Regions from separate parts of the Bradyrhizobium sp. S3.7.6 genome, predicted to be linked through region 3. Evidence: predicted binding sites of a transcription regulator. Region 3 holds the regulator's gene; each other region holds the start of a gene.

Region 1 (4,467 bases), 3.1 Mb from region 3:
CAACGCCGAGCTTGCAGGCCCTCAGAAACAGCGCATCGGAGAGCGGCCCGGTCTTGATCATCCGCTGGACGACGAGTGCGGCTGCGTAGCAGTCGCTCGCGTTGCCCGCCCGACAGCGATCAAGGCACTGCTCCGCCGCAGCCGAGCATCCTTCGATCGAAAAAGCAGGTGCGCCCGCGTTCGCCGGCATGGAGTCAGCGGGGCATTGCTCGGCTCGCGGAAGCCAATCCGGCCATGTCCCTTCCATCTTCCCAATCGCGTCATTGTTGTCCGCCGCGTCTACGGGCGTCGGCGCGGAAAGGCCCGCAGCGGAGATCATGACAAGGGCTGCCAGCAGCGGACGTATCTTGCGGTGCGGCATTGCAATTCTCGTCAGGGCTCCACGGGATCCTGCAGCATTAGTGATCCGAAGGATACACCTTTGAATTGTAGGTGCGCTCGCAGGTCGCCACAAGGCGTTGCATCGGGGCGCCGCCCCAAAACAAAAACCCCGGCATCGCTGCCGGGGTTTCGTAGTCCTTGAGGTGGCCGGACTTAGAAGTCCATGCCGCCCATGCCGCCGCCCGGGGGCATCGCCGGACCGGCGCCGCCCTTCTTGGGCAGCTCGGCGACCATGGCTTCCGTGGTGATCAGGAGCGCGGCAACCGAGGCTGCGTTCTGGATCGCGGTACGGACCACCTTGGTCGGGTCGATGATGCCCTTGGTGACCAGGTTGACGTACTCGCCGGTCTGGGAGTCGAAGCCGTAAGCGTAGGTCTTGTTCTCCAGGATCTTGCCGACGATCACCGAGCCGTCTTCACCGGCGTTGATCGCGATCTGGCGAGCGGGAGCCGACAGCGCCTTGCGCACGATCTCGACGCCGGTCTTCTGGTCGTCGTTCTTGGTGCGCAGACCCTTGAGCTGCTCGGAGGCACGGAGCAGGGCGACGCCGCCGCCCGGGACGATGCCTTCCTCGACCGCCGCGCGGGTCGCATGCATCGCGTCATCAACGCGATCCTTGCGCTCCTTCACCTCGACCTCGGTCGCGCCGCCGACGCGGATCACCGCAACGCCGCCTGCGAGCTTGGCGAGACGCTCCTGGAGCTTCTCACGGTCGTAGTCCGAGGTGGTCTCCTCGATCTGCGCCTTGATCTGGGCCACGCGCGCCTCGATGTCGGCCTTCTTGCCGGCGCCGTTGACGATCGTGGTGTTCTCCTTGTCGATCATCACCTTCTTGGCGCGACCGAGCATGTTGAGCGTGACGTTCTCGAGCTTGATGCCGAGATCTTCCGAGATCGCCTGGCCGCCGGTCAGGATCGCGATGTCCTGCAGCATGGCCTTGCGGCGATCGCCGAAGCCCGGAGCCTTGACGGCCGCGACCTTCAGGCCACCGCGCAGACGGTTGACGACGAGGGTGGCGAGCGCCTCGCCTTCGACGTCCTCGGCGACGATGACCAGCGGCTTGCCGGTCTGCACCACGGCCTCGAGCAGCGGCAGCAGCTCGTTCAGCGAGGAGAGCTTCTTCTCGTTGATGAGGATGTAGGCGTCGTCCATCTCAACGCGCATCTTGTCGGCGTTGGTGACGAAGTAGGGCGAGATGTAGCCGCGGTCGAACTGCATGCCCTCGACGACGTCGAGCTCGGTCTCGAGCGACTTGGCTTCCTCGACGGTGATGACACCCTCGTTGCCGACCTTCTTCATGGCGTCGGAGAGGAACTTGCCGATTTCGGCATCGCCGTTGGCGGAGATGGTGCCGACCTGGGCGATCTCGTCGTTCGAGGTGACCTTCTTGGAGTTCTTGACGAGGTCGGCGACCACGGCTTCCACGGCCAGGTCGATACCACGCTTCAGGTCCATCGGGTTCATGCCGGCGGCAACCGACTTTGCGCCTTCACGAACGATCGCAGCCGCGAGCACGGTTGCGGTGGTGGTGCCGTCGCCGGCCGCGTCAGCCGACTTGGAGGCGACTTCGCGCACCATCTGCGCGCCCATGTTCTCGAACTTGTCGTCGAGCTCGATCTCCTTGGCGACGGTGACGCCGTCCTTGGTGATGCGGGGAGCGCCGAACGACTTGTCGAGGACGACGTTGCGGCCCTTGGGGCCGAGCGTCACCTTGACGGCGTTGGCGAGGATGTCGACGCCACGCAGCATCTTGTCGCGTGCATCGACGCCGAATTTGACTTCTTTAGCTGACATCTGGATTTTTCCTTAGGTGTTTAGCTGGTGGGGAGAGGGGGCTCTTAGGCCGCCTTCTTCTTGGAAGCGGGGACGTCGAGGACGCCCATGATGTCGCTTTCCTTCATGATCAGCAGGTCGACGTTGTCGATCTTGACTTCAGTGCCGGACCACTTGCCGAACAGCACGCGGTCGCCGACCTTCAGGTCGATCGGGATCAGCTTGCCAGCTTCGTCGCGGCCACCGGGGCCGACGGCGACGACTTCGCCCTGCGAGGGCTTTTCCTTGGCAGTGTCGGGAATGATGATGCCGCCGGCGGTCTTCTCTTCTGCGTCGATACGCTTGACCACGACGCGGTCGTGAAGCGGACGGAATTTCATGCAGTCCTCCTAAGTAGTTGCACGGTATGGGAATTTTTTGGCGTTAGCAGTCTGTGCCAGCGAGTGCTAGCACAAGCGAGGCTGAAATAGGACAGGAATTTTGCGGGGGCAAGGGCTTCTAGCAGAAAAATCGGCACTCTGAAGGCCCGGGTGCCAGAATCTCTTTACCATCGTTAACCCGCCCGGTGACCGTATTAGCACGGAGCCGCCTCTGCTGCTAAAGCATTGAATTTCAACAGCTTGTTAAACTTTTAGGCTTGAGATGGATTGTCAGTTTGCGTCACATTTCTCTCATGTGAGCGCATCAGTACCGGGTGGCTCGTAAGGCGCACACCGACCAAGCCGCCCCTTGAATGCGCTCCTGCAAAGGAGGTTGGCATGGGCTTGCGGAGTGGGGGCGTTTCCGAAGATTTCCGGAAACAGCTTTTGGGTTACGGGCTGACGACGGCGCAAATTCTCTATCGGATGCCCGATCATCCCTCGCTTCTCCAGACCTACGTCTGGCAGAACTACGACATGTTTCCGAAATTTCCGGCGCTGAAGGATTTCCTGGCGTTCTGGCAGGAGAAGCTCGACGGTCCGCTCCATTCGGTGACCGTCGCGCATTCCAAGCTGATCAAGCCGGCCGAGCTGCGCGCCGTGGATGGCGTGTTCCGGCTGCATTGAACAGCGCGCCGGCATCGTAGAGTGGGCAAAGGCGCGCTCGCGCCGTGCCTACCATCTCTCCACGATTGCATCTGGCAATGGTGGGCACGCTTTCGCTTTGCCCACCCTACGATATCTCGTTCTGTGCTAGCCTCCGCCTATAACAACAGGGAGGCGGCCCATGGCCAAGAAAACAAAATCGCGCAGTGCAGCCCAGGCCGCGGTGAAGAAGCGGAGCGGAGCCAAGGCCGTGGCACGATCCTCGGCGCGCAAGGCGGTGAAGGCGAAGGCGCGCACGACACCGGCAAAGGCCGCTCCGAAAAAGGCCGCCCGTCCCAAGCAGCGCATCGCCATCAGTCATCACCGCGAGGAAGACTTCAAGGCCGACGGCCTGCGCACCTACGCCAAGTACCGCGATCTCGGCATCGCCGAAGCTTCGCATGGCTTGGCACAGGCGCACGTGATCCGCCTGCAAGGCCCCTGCGATCCGAACGAGGTCTCGAAGCTGCACTTCCACGACGTCGAATTCCAGATGGTCTACGTGCTCAAGGGCTGGGTGAAGACCTACATGGACGGGCAGGGCGAGACCTTGATGAAGGAAGGCAGCGCCTGGACCCAGCCGCCGAAGATCAAGCACATGATCCTGGATTATTCGGATGACGTGGAGCTGCTGGAGGTGATCCTGCCGGCGGAGTTCAGGACGGTGGAGTTGAAGGCCTGATGTCATTCCGGGGCGCGCGCAGCGCGAGCCCGGAATCCATTTACTCGGCATGTGCTGACGCCCGATGGATTCCGGGCTCGCCGCTTCGCGGCGCCCCGGAATGACGGGTGGAGAGAGCCTAACTCAACACCCCCACCACCGCCCCCATCAAACACGTCGTCAGCGTTCCCGACACGATCGATTTCAGCCCGAGCGCGTTGATCTCCTCGCGCCGCTCCGGCGCCATCACCCCTAAGCCGCCGATCATGATGCCGAGGCTGGCGAAATTGGCGAAGCCGCACATTGCGTAGAGCATGATCAGGCGCGAGCGCGGATCGAGCGTATCGGGTGGCAGTTTTGAGAAGTCGACATAGGCGATCAACTCGTTGAGCACGGTCTTGGTGCCCATCAGGCTGCCGGCGGTCACCGCCTGGTCCCAGGGCAATCCCATCAGCCAGCACACCGGCGCCATCACGAGGCCCAGCAGCCGCTGCAACGAGATCGCGGCGCCGCCGATATTGGGCAGCAGGCCGAGGACGGCATTGACGAGATAGACCAGCGCCACCAGCACCAGCAGCATGGCGACGA
Region 2 (4,467 bases), 7.8 Mb from region 3:
TGGTCTGCTCGCCGGCACGCAGCGCGTCGCAGCCGACGGTCAGGCTCGCCAGCGTCACCTCGACGTCCTGGCCCTTCAGGCTCTTCAGGAACTCGGTCGCCGCATCCAGCTTGACCTTGACCGCGATCGCTTCCGGAGAGACGTCGGTGAAATCCTTCGGCTGCGGCGTGATGCCGTCGTCGGAGGTCTGGTTGTCCTGAAATTCCTTCTCGCTGAGATCGGAATTGTCGGGCGAGGTGACCTCGGTCACGGCCTGGCCGATCGCGATCTGGCCGCGGAACTCGAACGTGTCGCCGGACTGTTTGCGCAGCAGCTTGACGGTGACGGGCGCCTTCTCGCCGAGGCTCTGCGTCGTGCCCGTCAGGTTCTGGCCCGCGACCTGGAGATTGACGACGAAGCGGTCCTTGCGGTCGGAATTCTTTGCGACGGGATAGCAGACGTCGAGCACGGCCGCCGTCACCGTCTTGCCCTGCCGCGTCTCCTTCAGGATCACGTCGGCATTGCCGTCCATCAGGCCGTCGATCGAGGTGAAATAGCGGGTCTCCGTCCCGCCCGGCGCCGCGGCCTTCGGCGACAGCTTCATCTGGGCCGATGCGACATCGGGCGAGACGGCAAGCAGGGCCGCCAAAAGGGCTGTCGAACAAACCAGAAGCGCACGCATCGATGAATCCTCGCGCAATCGAATCGGCGCGCCACCGTAGTGGGTTTTGGCCGCCGGTTGAATTGGAAAGCAGAAGGGGCAGGGTCGGCAAAAAAGAAGGCCGCCCGGAGGCGGCCTTCGCAACATTGTAACGGAACGGAGGCTTAGAAGCCGCCCATGCCGCCGCCGCCCGGCATGGCGGGCGGAGCTTCCTTCTTCGGCGTTTCGGCGACCATGGCCTCGGTGGTCACCAGCAGGCCGGCCACGGACGAGGCGTCCTGCAGCGCGGTGCGGACCACCTTGGCGGGATCGATGATGCCCTTCTCGACCATGTCGACATAGTCCTCGTTCTGGGCGTCGAAGCCGAAGGTCTCGGACTTGTTCTCCAGGATCTTGCCGACCACGATCGAGCCTTCCACGCCCGCGTTCTCGGAGATCTGGCGGATCGGGGCTTCCAGCGCCTTCAGCACGATGTTGATGCCGGCCTGGACGTCGGCATTGGCGTTGGTGAGACGGCCCACCGCCTTCTTGGCGCGCAGCAGCGCGACGCCGCCGCCGGGGACGATGCCTTCCTGCACCGCGGCGCGGGTGGCGTTGAGCGCGTCCTCGACGCGGTCCTTCTTCTCCTTGACCTCGATCTCGGTCGCGCCGCCGACGCGGATCACCGCGACGCCGCCGGCGAGCTTGGCGAGGCGCTCCTGGAGCTTCTCACGGTCGTAGTCCGAGGTGGTCTCCTCGATCTGGGCCTTGATCTGGCCGACGCGGGCCTCGATCTCCGGCTTCTTGCCGGCGCCCTTGACGATCGTGGTGTTCTCCTTGTCGATCACGACCTTGCCGGCGCGACCGAGCATCTTCACCGTGACGTTCTCGAGCTTCATGCCGAGGTCCTCGGAGATGAGCTGGCCGCCGGTGAGGATCGCGAGGTCCTCGAGCATGGCCTTGCGGCGGTCGCCGAAGCCCGGCGCCTTGACGGCGGCGACCTTCAGGCCGCCACGCAGGCGGTTGACGACCAGGGTGGCCAGCGCCTCGCCCTCGACGTCCTCGGCGATGATGACGAGCGGCTTGCCCGACTGCACCACGGCTTCCAGCACCGGCAGCATGGCCTGCAGGCCGGACAGCTTCTTCTCGTGCAGGAGGATGTAGGCGTCCTCGAGCTCGGCGGTCATCTTCTCGGCGTTGGTGACGAAGTAGGGCGACAGATAGCCGCGGTCGAACTTCATGCCCTCGACGATGTCGACCTCGGTGTCGAGTGACTTGTTCTCCTCGACGGTGATGACGCCCTCGTTGCCGACCTTCTGCATCGCCTGGGCGATCATCTTGCCGATGGCGGCATCGCCGTTGGCCGAGATGGTGCCGACCTGGGCGACCTCGGAGGAGGCGGCGACCGGCTTGGCGCGCTTTTCAATGTCCTTGATCACCGCTGCAACCGCGATGTCGATGCCGCGCTTGAGGTCCATCGGGTTCATGCCGGCGGCAACCGCCTTGGCGCCTTCGCGCACGATGGCCTGGGCCAGCACGGTCGCGGTGGTGGTGCCGTCGCCGGCGAGGTCGTTGGTCTTGGAGGCGACCTCACGCAGCATCTGGGCGCCCATGTTCTCGAACTTGTCCTCGAGCTCGATCTCCTTGGCGACGGTGACGCCGTCCTTGGTGATGCGGGGCGCGCCGAAGCTCTTCTCGATGACGACGTTGCGGCCCTTCGGACCGAGCGTCACCTTGACGGCGTTGGCGAGAATGTCGACGCCGCGCAGCATGCGATCGCGCGCGTCTCCGGAAAACTTGACGTCTTTGGCAGCCATTTCTTCAATCCCTCGTGTTTCGTGATGTGTTTGCCGCTTGCGGAATGACCGAATGCCCGGATCGCGCGATCCGGGCATGACATTCAGCGGCTGTTCAGGCTGACGGCCTTAGGCCATGACGCCCATGATGTCCGACTCCTTCATGATCAGGAGCTCTTCGTTGTCGATCTTGACCTCGGTGCCCGACCACTTGCCGAACAGCACGCGGTCGCCGACCTTGAGGTCGATCGGGATCAGCTTGCCGGCCTCGTCGCGGCCGCCGGGGCCGACGGCGACGACCTCGCCCTGGGACGGCTTTTCCTTGGCGGTGTCCGGAATGATGATGCCGCCCTTGGTCTTTTCCTCGGCGTCGATACGTTTGACCACGACACGGTCATGCAGCGGACGAAATTTGGATTTAGCCATGACGTTTCCCTTTGGAGGCTCGCTTCGGAAGGAATGGAAGTGGGTAGGGGCGGCGTCCGTCCACCCTCTTGCCGAGGATCGAACGGCGCGCTTAGCAATCGGGCTTTCCGAGTGCTAATAGTGCGCCCGGAAATATGGCTTGGCCGCGATCCTGTCAAGCAAGGGTGGTTAAGCGATTGGTGAGGCGGATATAGGATCGTGTCTAGAGAAACTTATTGGTCGCGCTGGCGTATAAAGGACGTCATTGCTCCGACAGCGGTTTTGCGCTTGGCTGCAGGAGGGATGCGGTCGGGGTCTCATTTGGGGGACGGTTTGCTCGGGGGAATGTCATGATCAGGTCAGCTCACGCACGCACGGTTGCCAATCTGGCGGCCGCCTCCTGCCTGGCGCTGCTGCTTGGCGCCTGCGGCGGCGGTATGAGCCTGCCGTCGTTCTCGTCGTCTTCGCCGCCGCCCGAGGCTGAGCCCGGCACCGGCCCGGAAATGCCGGCGAGCATCCGCGCCGACGAGATCGTCGGCCGCTGGGGTCTCGCCTCGTTCCAGAACCCGGCCGACCGCGCCCGCACCGAGGCCGCGGCCCGGGCGCAGTGCAAGAATCCCTACGTGATCACCGCCGGTTCCTCCGGCGGCGTGATCATGCATCTCGCCGACCAGGCGACGCCGCAGGAGCTGCGGCTGAAGGGCTCGCCCAGCGGCAAGAACTACATCGGCCCGGCGGGTCCCACCCCCGGCGAGCAGGACCGCGAGATCGTCTCCTTCGACGGCCGCGTCCTGATCACCCGCTTCATCGACAAGGACGCCGCCACCCGCTACGGCAACATGGTCTACGTCCGCTGCGCGCCAAGGGCGTAGTTTCTCCTTCGTCATGCCCCGGCTTGACCGGGGCATCCAGTACGCCGCGGCCTCTCGGCTCAATCACCGCCGCCTCTGGAATACTGGATCGCCCGGTCAAGGCCGGGCGATGACAGTGGAGGGGATGGCCCCAAAAACAAAAACGCCGGCTCTCGCCGGCGTTTTGTTTTTCCGTAATGCCGCGCCCGATCAGTCGAACAGCGCGTCGATGTCGTCCTGCGAGGCGTGGCCGACGTCGCCGGCGAGCTTGGGGCCGTTGAGGAGCTTTTCGTCGTCGCTGCGGGTGTCGGCCGGCGCGGGCACATGGGCCTTGATCGCGTCGACGCCGCCCCAGATCTCCATCATCGCATTGATGTGCTGCTCGATGAACTTCATCGTGGTCATGACCTTGCTGATGCGCTGGCCGGTCAGGTCCTGGAAGTTGCAGGCTTCGAAGATCGAGATGACGCGTTCCTGGATGTCGTCGGCGAGCCGCTTCTGCTGGTCGGCCGATTGCACCTTGGACATCGCGCTGGCCGCCTGGTCGATCGATTCGGCGGCTTCGAGGATCTGCTGGGTCGCCTGCTCGGTGCCGCCGACGACCGCGCCGAGCTCGCCATTGACCTTGGCCATCTCGCCGCCGTCGAAGCTCTTGCCGTGCAGCGTCGCGATCTCGCGCTTGGTGCGGTCGATGGCGTCGTGGATGAGGTCGAGCTCGACCTTCAGCTTCTCGCACTGCTCGATCTGCGCCCGGTAAGTATCGAGCATGGTACGAGCTTCGGAGAGCTCGTGGGCG
Region 3 (4,467 bases):
TCAAGGACATCCGCACCCTGGCGCCGGGCTCCAGCATCATCCTGGCCGACGGCAATGAGAGTTCGGGCTATGAATCCAAGCCGTTCATGATCCTCGGCCTGATCGGCGCCACCCCGCAGCAGGCCGACGACCGCGCCCGCTTTGCCCAGGAGGCCGCGCTCCAGATCCCCGGCGTGCGCGAATCCCGCGTCACCATGTCGGAGCCGATCCGCATCAACGGCCAGCAGGGTTTCGAGACCCGGATCGACGGCGTCAGCGGCAAGGACAAGACGCCCGTGACCGTGGTGCAGTGGATCCGCTTCTCGAGCGGCGGCGCCTCGCTGCGCATCATCGCCAGCGCCCCGCGCGACCAGTGGTCGGCCGCCTTCACCCGCTTCCGCGCTGTGCGCGACGGCATCCAGCCCAAGGGTTAGTCTCAAGGGTTAGTCTCAAGGGTTAGTCCAAGGGTTAGCCCAAGCGCTGGACAGAGCCGGCTGCATTTTCGGGCTTCTGTTCGTATACGAACGGAACTAGGCTTCCTTCCATTGGATCATCCTGGAGGGAGGCGAACGATGCTTGATCGACGACAAATCCTCGCGGCGCTTGGGACAAGCGCTCTCGTAGCCCTTGCTCCAACCGCGCTCCTTGCGGCCGCATCGATCAAGCCGGACGATGCCTCCGCGCTGCTCGTGATCGACGTGCAAAACTGCTTCCTGCCCGGCGGCAGCCTCGCCGTGAAGGAAGGCGAGCAGGTCGTTCCCGTCATCAACAAGATGGCGAAAGCCTTTGCGAACGTGGTGATGACCCAGGACTGGCACACGCCAGGCCACATTTCATTTGCGTCGGTGCACTCCGGCAAGAAGCCGTTCGAGACCGTCGATCTCCCCTACGGCAAGCAGGTGCTGTGGCCCGACCATTGCGTGCAGGGCACCGACGGCGCCGCGCTGTCGAAGGATCTTGCGATTCCGCATGCCGAGCTCATCATCCGCAAGGGTTTTCACAAGGACGTCGACAGCTATTCGGCCTTCCTCGAAGCCGACGGCAAGACCTCGACGGGCCTCGCCGGTTACCTGAAGGGCCGCAAGATCAAGCGCGTCTTCGTCGCCGGCCTCGCGACAGACTTCTGCGTCGCCTGGACCGCGCTCGATGCGCGCAAGGCGGGCTTCGAGGTCTATGTGGTGGAGGACGCCTGCCGCGGCATCGACACGCAGGGTTCGCTCGCAAAAGCCTGGGCCGACATGGCCAAGGCCGGCGTGAAGCGGATTCAGTCCGCGGATATCGCGGTGAGCGCGTAAGCGGCGCGAAAAGCTGCCAAACCCTCATCCTGAGGAGCGTGCTCCTTAGCACGCGTCTCGAAGGATGAAGGCCGAGCTGCAACAGCCGGGCCTGCATGGTTCGAGACGGCGCTGACGCGCCTCCTCACCATGAGGATCAACCAGTGCGCCGCTCAGTTCACTTCGTTGCTGTTCGCAGCCGGTGCAGCCTTCGTGCCGCCCTTGGCGACACCGACCAGCGCCGGGCGCAGCACGCGCTCGCCGATGGTGTAGCCGGCCTGCATGACCTGCACGACGGTGCCCGCAGGCACCGACGCATCCGGCACCTCGTACATCGCCTGCTGGAAGTTCGGGTCGAACTTCTGGCCCTGCGGATCGAACTTCTTGACGCCGTGCTTTTCCAGCGCATTGAGCAGCGAGCGCTCGGTGAGCTCGACGCCCTCGATCAGCGAGGTCAGGCCGGGATCGGCCGCGGCACGGGCCTCGGCCGGAACGGCATCGAGCGCACGCTGGAGATTGTCGGCGATGTCGAGCACGTCGCGGGCAAAGCCGGTGATGCCGTAGAGGCGGGCGTCGGCGACCTCCTTGGTGGTGCGCTTGCGCAGATTTTCCATCTCGGCCAGCGTCCGCAGCATGCGGTCACGCGCCTCGGCGGCTTCCTTCTGCAACAGCTCGACCGAGCCGGGCTCCGGATCGTCGGGCATGATGTAGGGTTTTGACACCACGGGCTCGTCGGTCGGTGGGGTAGTGTCGTCGGGCTGCCGGTCTCGATCGGTCATCGGCTCTCTTCTCGAACTCGTCTCAAGGGATTGTTGGCCCGGATATCGTGCCTAAGCTCACGAAAATCAAGCGCCCGTGATCGGAGGAAACGCCGGTCAGCCCCCCAGGAGGCGGCTGACGATGCGCGCGGCGTAGTCCACGGTCGGGATTACGCGGGCATAATTCAGCCGCGTCGGCCCGATCACGCCCAAAACGCCGACGATGTGGCCGGCGGCATCCCGATAGGGTGAGATGATGGTGGAGGAGCCTGACAAGGAAAACAGTTTGTTCTCCGAGCCGATGAAGATCCGCACGCCCTCGGCGGTCTCGGCGCGTCCCAGAAGGTCGATCACGCCGCGCTTGGTCTCGAGATCGTCGAACAGCAGGCGAACGCGCTCCAGATCCTCCAGCGCGTGCAGATCCTCGAGCAGGTTGGCGTGGCCGCGAACGATCAGCTGGCGGTCCTCGTTCTCGCCGCCGGACCAGCTCGCAATACCGGCCGAAATCACCTTCTGCGTCAGTTGGTCGAGTTCGGCGCGGGCTTCGCCGAGCGCGGTTTCGAGCTCGAGCCGCGCCTCGGCCAGCGTGCGGCCGCGAATCCGCGCATTGAGGAAATTACCGGCTTCCGTGAGCGCCGAGGAGGGAACTCCCGGCGGCAGCGACAACACGCGGTTTTCGACCTGACCGTCCTCGCCGACCAGGATCACCAGCGCCTTTTCGGGTTCCAGCCGGACGAATTCGATGTGTTTCAGCCGCGCATTGGATTTCGGGGTCAACACGACCGCTGCGGCGCGGGTGAGACCGGACAGCCGCGTCAGCGCCTCCGACAGCGCCGCCTCGACCGATTGGGCGTGACCCACCGACGTCAACTGGCTCTGGATCGACTGCCGCTCGGCGTCATTGAGGTCGCCGACCTGCATCAGGGCGTCGACGAAGAAGCGTAAGCCCAGTTCCGTCGGCAATCGGCCGGCGGAGGTGTGGGGCGCATAGATCAGGCCGAGCTGTTCCAGGTCGGCCATGACGTTGCGGACCGAGGCCGGCGACAGCGGCATCGCGATCAGCCGCGAAATATTGCGCGACCCGACCGGCTCGCCGGTCGCGAGATAGCTTTCGACAATTTGACGAAAGATGTCGCGGGAACGCTCGTTGAGCTGGGCGAGGCCTGCGCGCGGCGCGATCAGATGGATCGGATCGTGATGGGCCACGGACGGTAACTCCTCTCAGACGCTTATAATTTGTCCATCCCGGAGGGTTCTGACAAGCGTGGCGTTTGCGGGGTGGAAAACTGGGGGTGAAAAAGCCTTGCCGCCCACCCTCACCCCACCTACAAGCACCGCGAATAGCCCTTTTCCGAGAGTTTTGGAGGATTTCCCATGCGGCCAAGCCGCCGTGCGCCCGACGAATTGCGCCCCGTGACGCTGGAGCGCGGCGTGGTCAAATATGCGGAAGGCTCCTGCCTGGTGAAATTCGGCGACACCCATGTGCTGGTCACCGCCACGCTGGAAGACCGCCTGCCGCCGTGGCTGAAGGGCCAAGGCCGCGGCTGGGTCACCGCCGAATACGGCATGCTACCACGCGCGACCTCCGAACGCACCCGCCGCGAGGCCTCCGCGGGTAAACAAAGCGGCCGTACCGTCGAGATTCAGCGCCTGATCGGCCGCTCGCTTCGTACCATCGTCGATCTCGAAGCGCTCGGTGAGCGCCAGATCACGGTCGATTGCGACGTGCTCCAGGCCGACGGCGGCACGCGCACGGCCTCGATCACCGGTGCCTGGGTCGCGCTCGCCGATTGCATCAACTGGATGAAGGCGCGCAACATGATCAAGGCCAAGGTGCTGCGCGACAACGTCGCCGCGATCTCCTGCGGCATCTACAACGGCACGCCCGTGCTCGACCTCGACTATGCCGAGGATTCGGAAGCCCAGACCGACGCCAATTTCGTCCTGACCGGCGATGGCCGCATCATCGAGGTGCAGGGCACCGCGGAACGCGAACCGTTCACACAAGACGAATTCCTCGCGCTGATGGCGCTGGCCCAGAAGGGCATTGCCCGTCTCGTGGACTTGCAGAAACTGGCCGTCGCGTAGTCAATAGGCCCATGCACCGCCGAATCACCGAAAAGCTCGTCATCGCGACCCACAATCCCGGCAAGCTCGCCGAGATGAAGGAGCTGCTCGCGCCTCACGGCATCGAGGCGGTGTCGGCCGGTGAGCTCGGCCTGCCCGAGCCCGACGAGACCGGCAACGATTTCCGCAGCAATGCCGCGATCAAGGCGATCGCGGCGGCGCAGGCGACCAAGCTTCCCTCCTTCGCCGACGATTCCGGCATAGTGGTCGACGCGCTCGATGGCGCGCCCGGCATCTACAGCGCGCGCTGGGCCGGTCCAGCAAAGGATTTTACCGCCGCGATGGCGCAGATCGAGCGCCTGTTGCAGGAGCGCGGCGCCACCACGCCC

The links. Region 3 encodes HrcA, which represses chaperone genes, less so after heat shock. Its sites were predicted from a motif close to GTTAGCACTCNCNNNNNGNGAGTGCTAAC; they were not measured.
Region 1: the regulator HrcA is predicted to act here: its motif matches at 2,577-2,605, upstream of ACVJ5M_RS18535 (co-chaperone GroES).
Region 2: the regulator HrcA is predicted to act here: its motif matches at 2,932-2,960, upstream of ACVJ5M_RS41715 (co-chaperone GroES).

The regions. Positions count from the first base shown of each region.
Region 1 covers NZ_JBSSEQ010000001.1:3,924,043-3,928,509, forward strand. Annotated here, with positions in the region: gene ACVJ5M_RS18525 (SEL1-like repeat protein) at 1-361, opposite strand, end outside; gene groL (chaperonin GroEL) at 535-2,175, opposite strand; gene ACVJ5M_RS18535 (co-chaperone GroES) at 2,220-2,534, opposite strand; gene ACVJ5M_RS18540 (usg protein) at 2,913-3,200, shown strand; gene ACVJ5M_RS18545 (cupin domain-containing protein) at 3,361-3,900, shown strand; gene ACVJ5M_RS18550 (NupC/NupG family nucleoside CNT transporter) at 4,019-4,467, opposite strand, start outside.
Region 2 covers NZ_JBSSEQ010000001.1:8,635,729-8,640,195, reverse strand. Annotated here, with positions in the region: gene ACVJ5M_RS41725 (hypothetical protein) at 1-661, opposite strand, end outside; gene groL (chaperonin GroEL) at 805-2,436, opposite strand; gene ACVJ5M_RS41715 (co-chaperone GroES) at 2,545-2,841, opposite strand; gene ACVJ5M_RS41710 (hypothetical protein) at 3,171-3,692, shown strand; gene ACVJ5M_RS41705 (protein phosphatase CheZ) at 3,882-4,467, opposite strand, start outside.
Region 3 covers NZ_JBSSEQ010000001.1:872,925-877,391, forward strand. Annotated here, with positions in the region: gene ACVJ5M_RS04085 (hypothetical protein) at 1-413, shown strand, start outside; gene pncA (bifunctional nicotinamidase/pyrazinamidase) at 552-1,274, shown strand; gene grpE (nucleotide exchange factor GrpE) at 1,427-2,032, opposite strand; gene hrcA (heat-inducible transcriptional repressor HrcA) at 2,129-3,217, opposite strand; gene rph (ribonuclease PH) at 3,386-4,099, shown strand; gene rdgB (RdgB/HAM1 family non-canonical purine NTP pyrophosphatase) at 4,111-4,467, shown strand, end outside.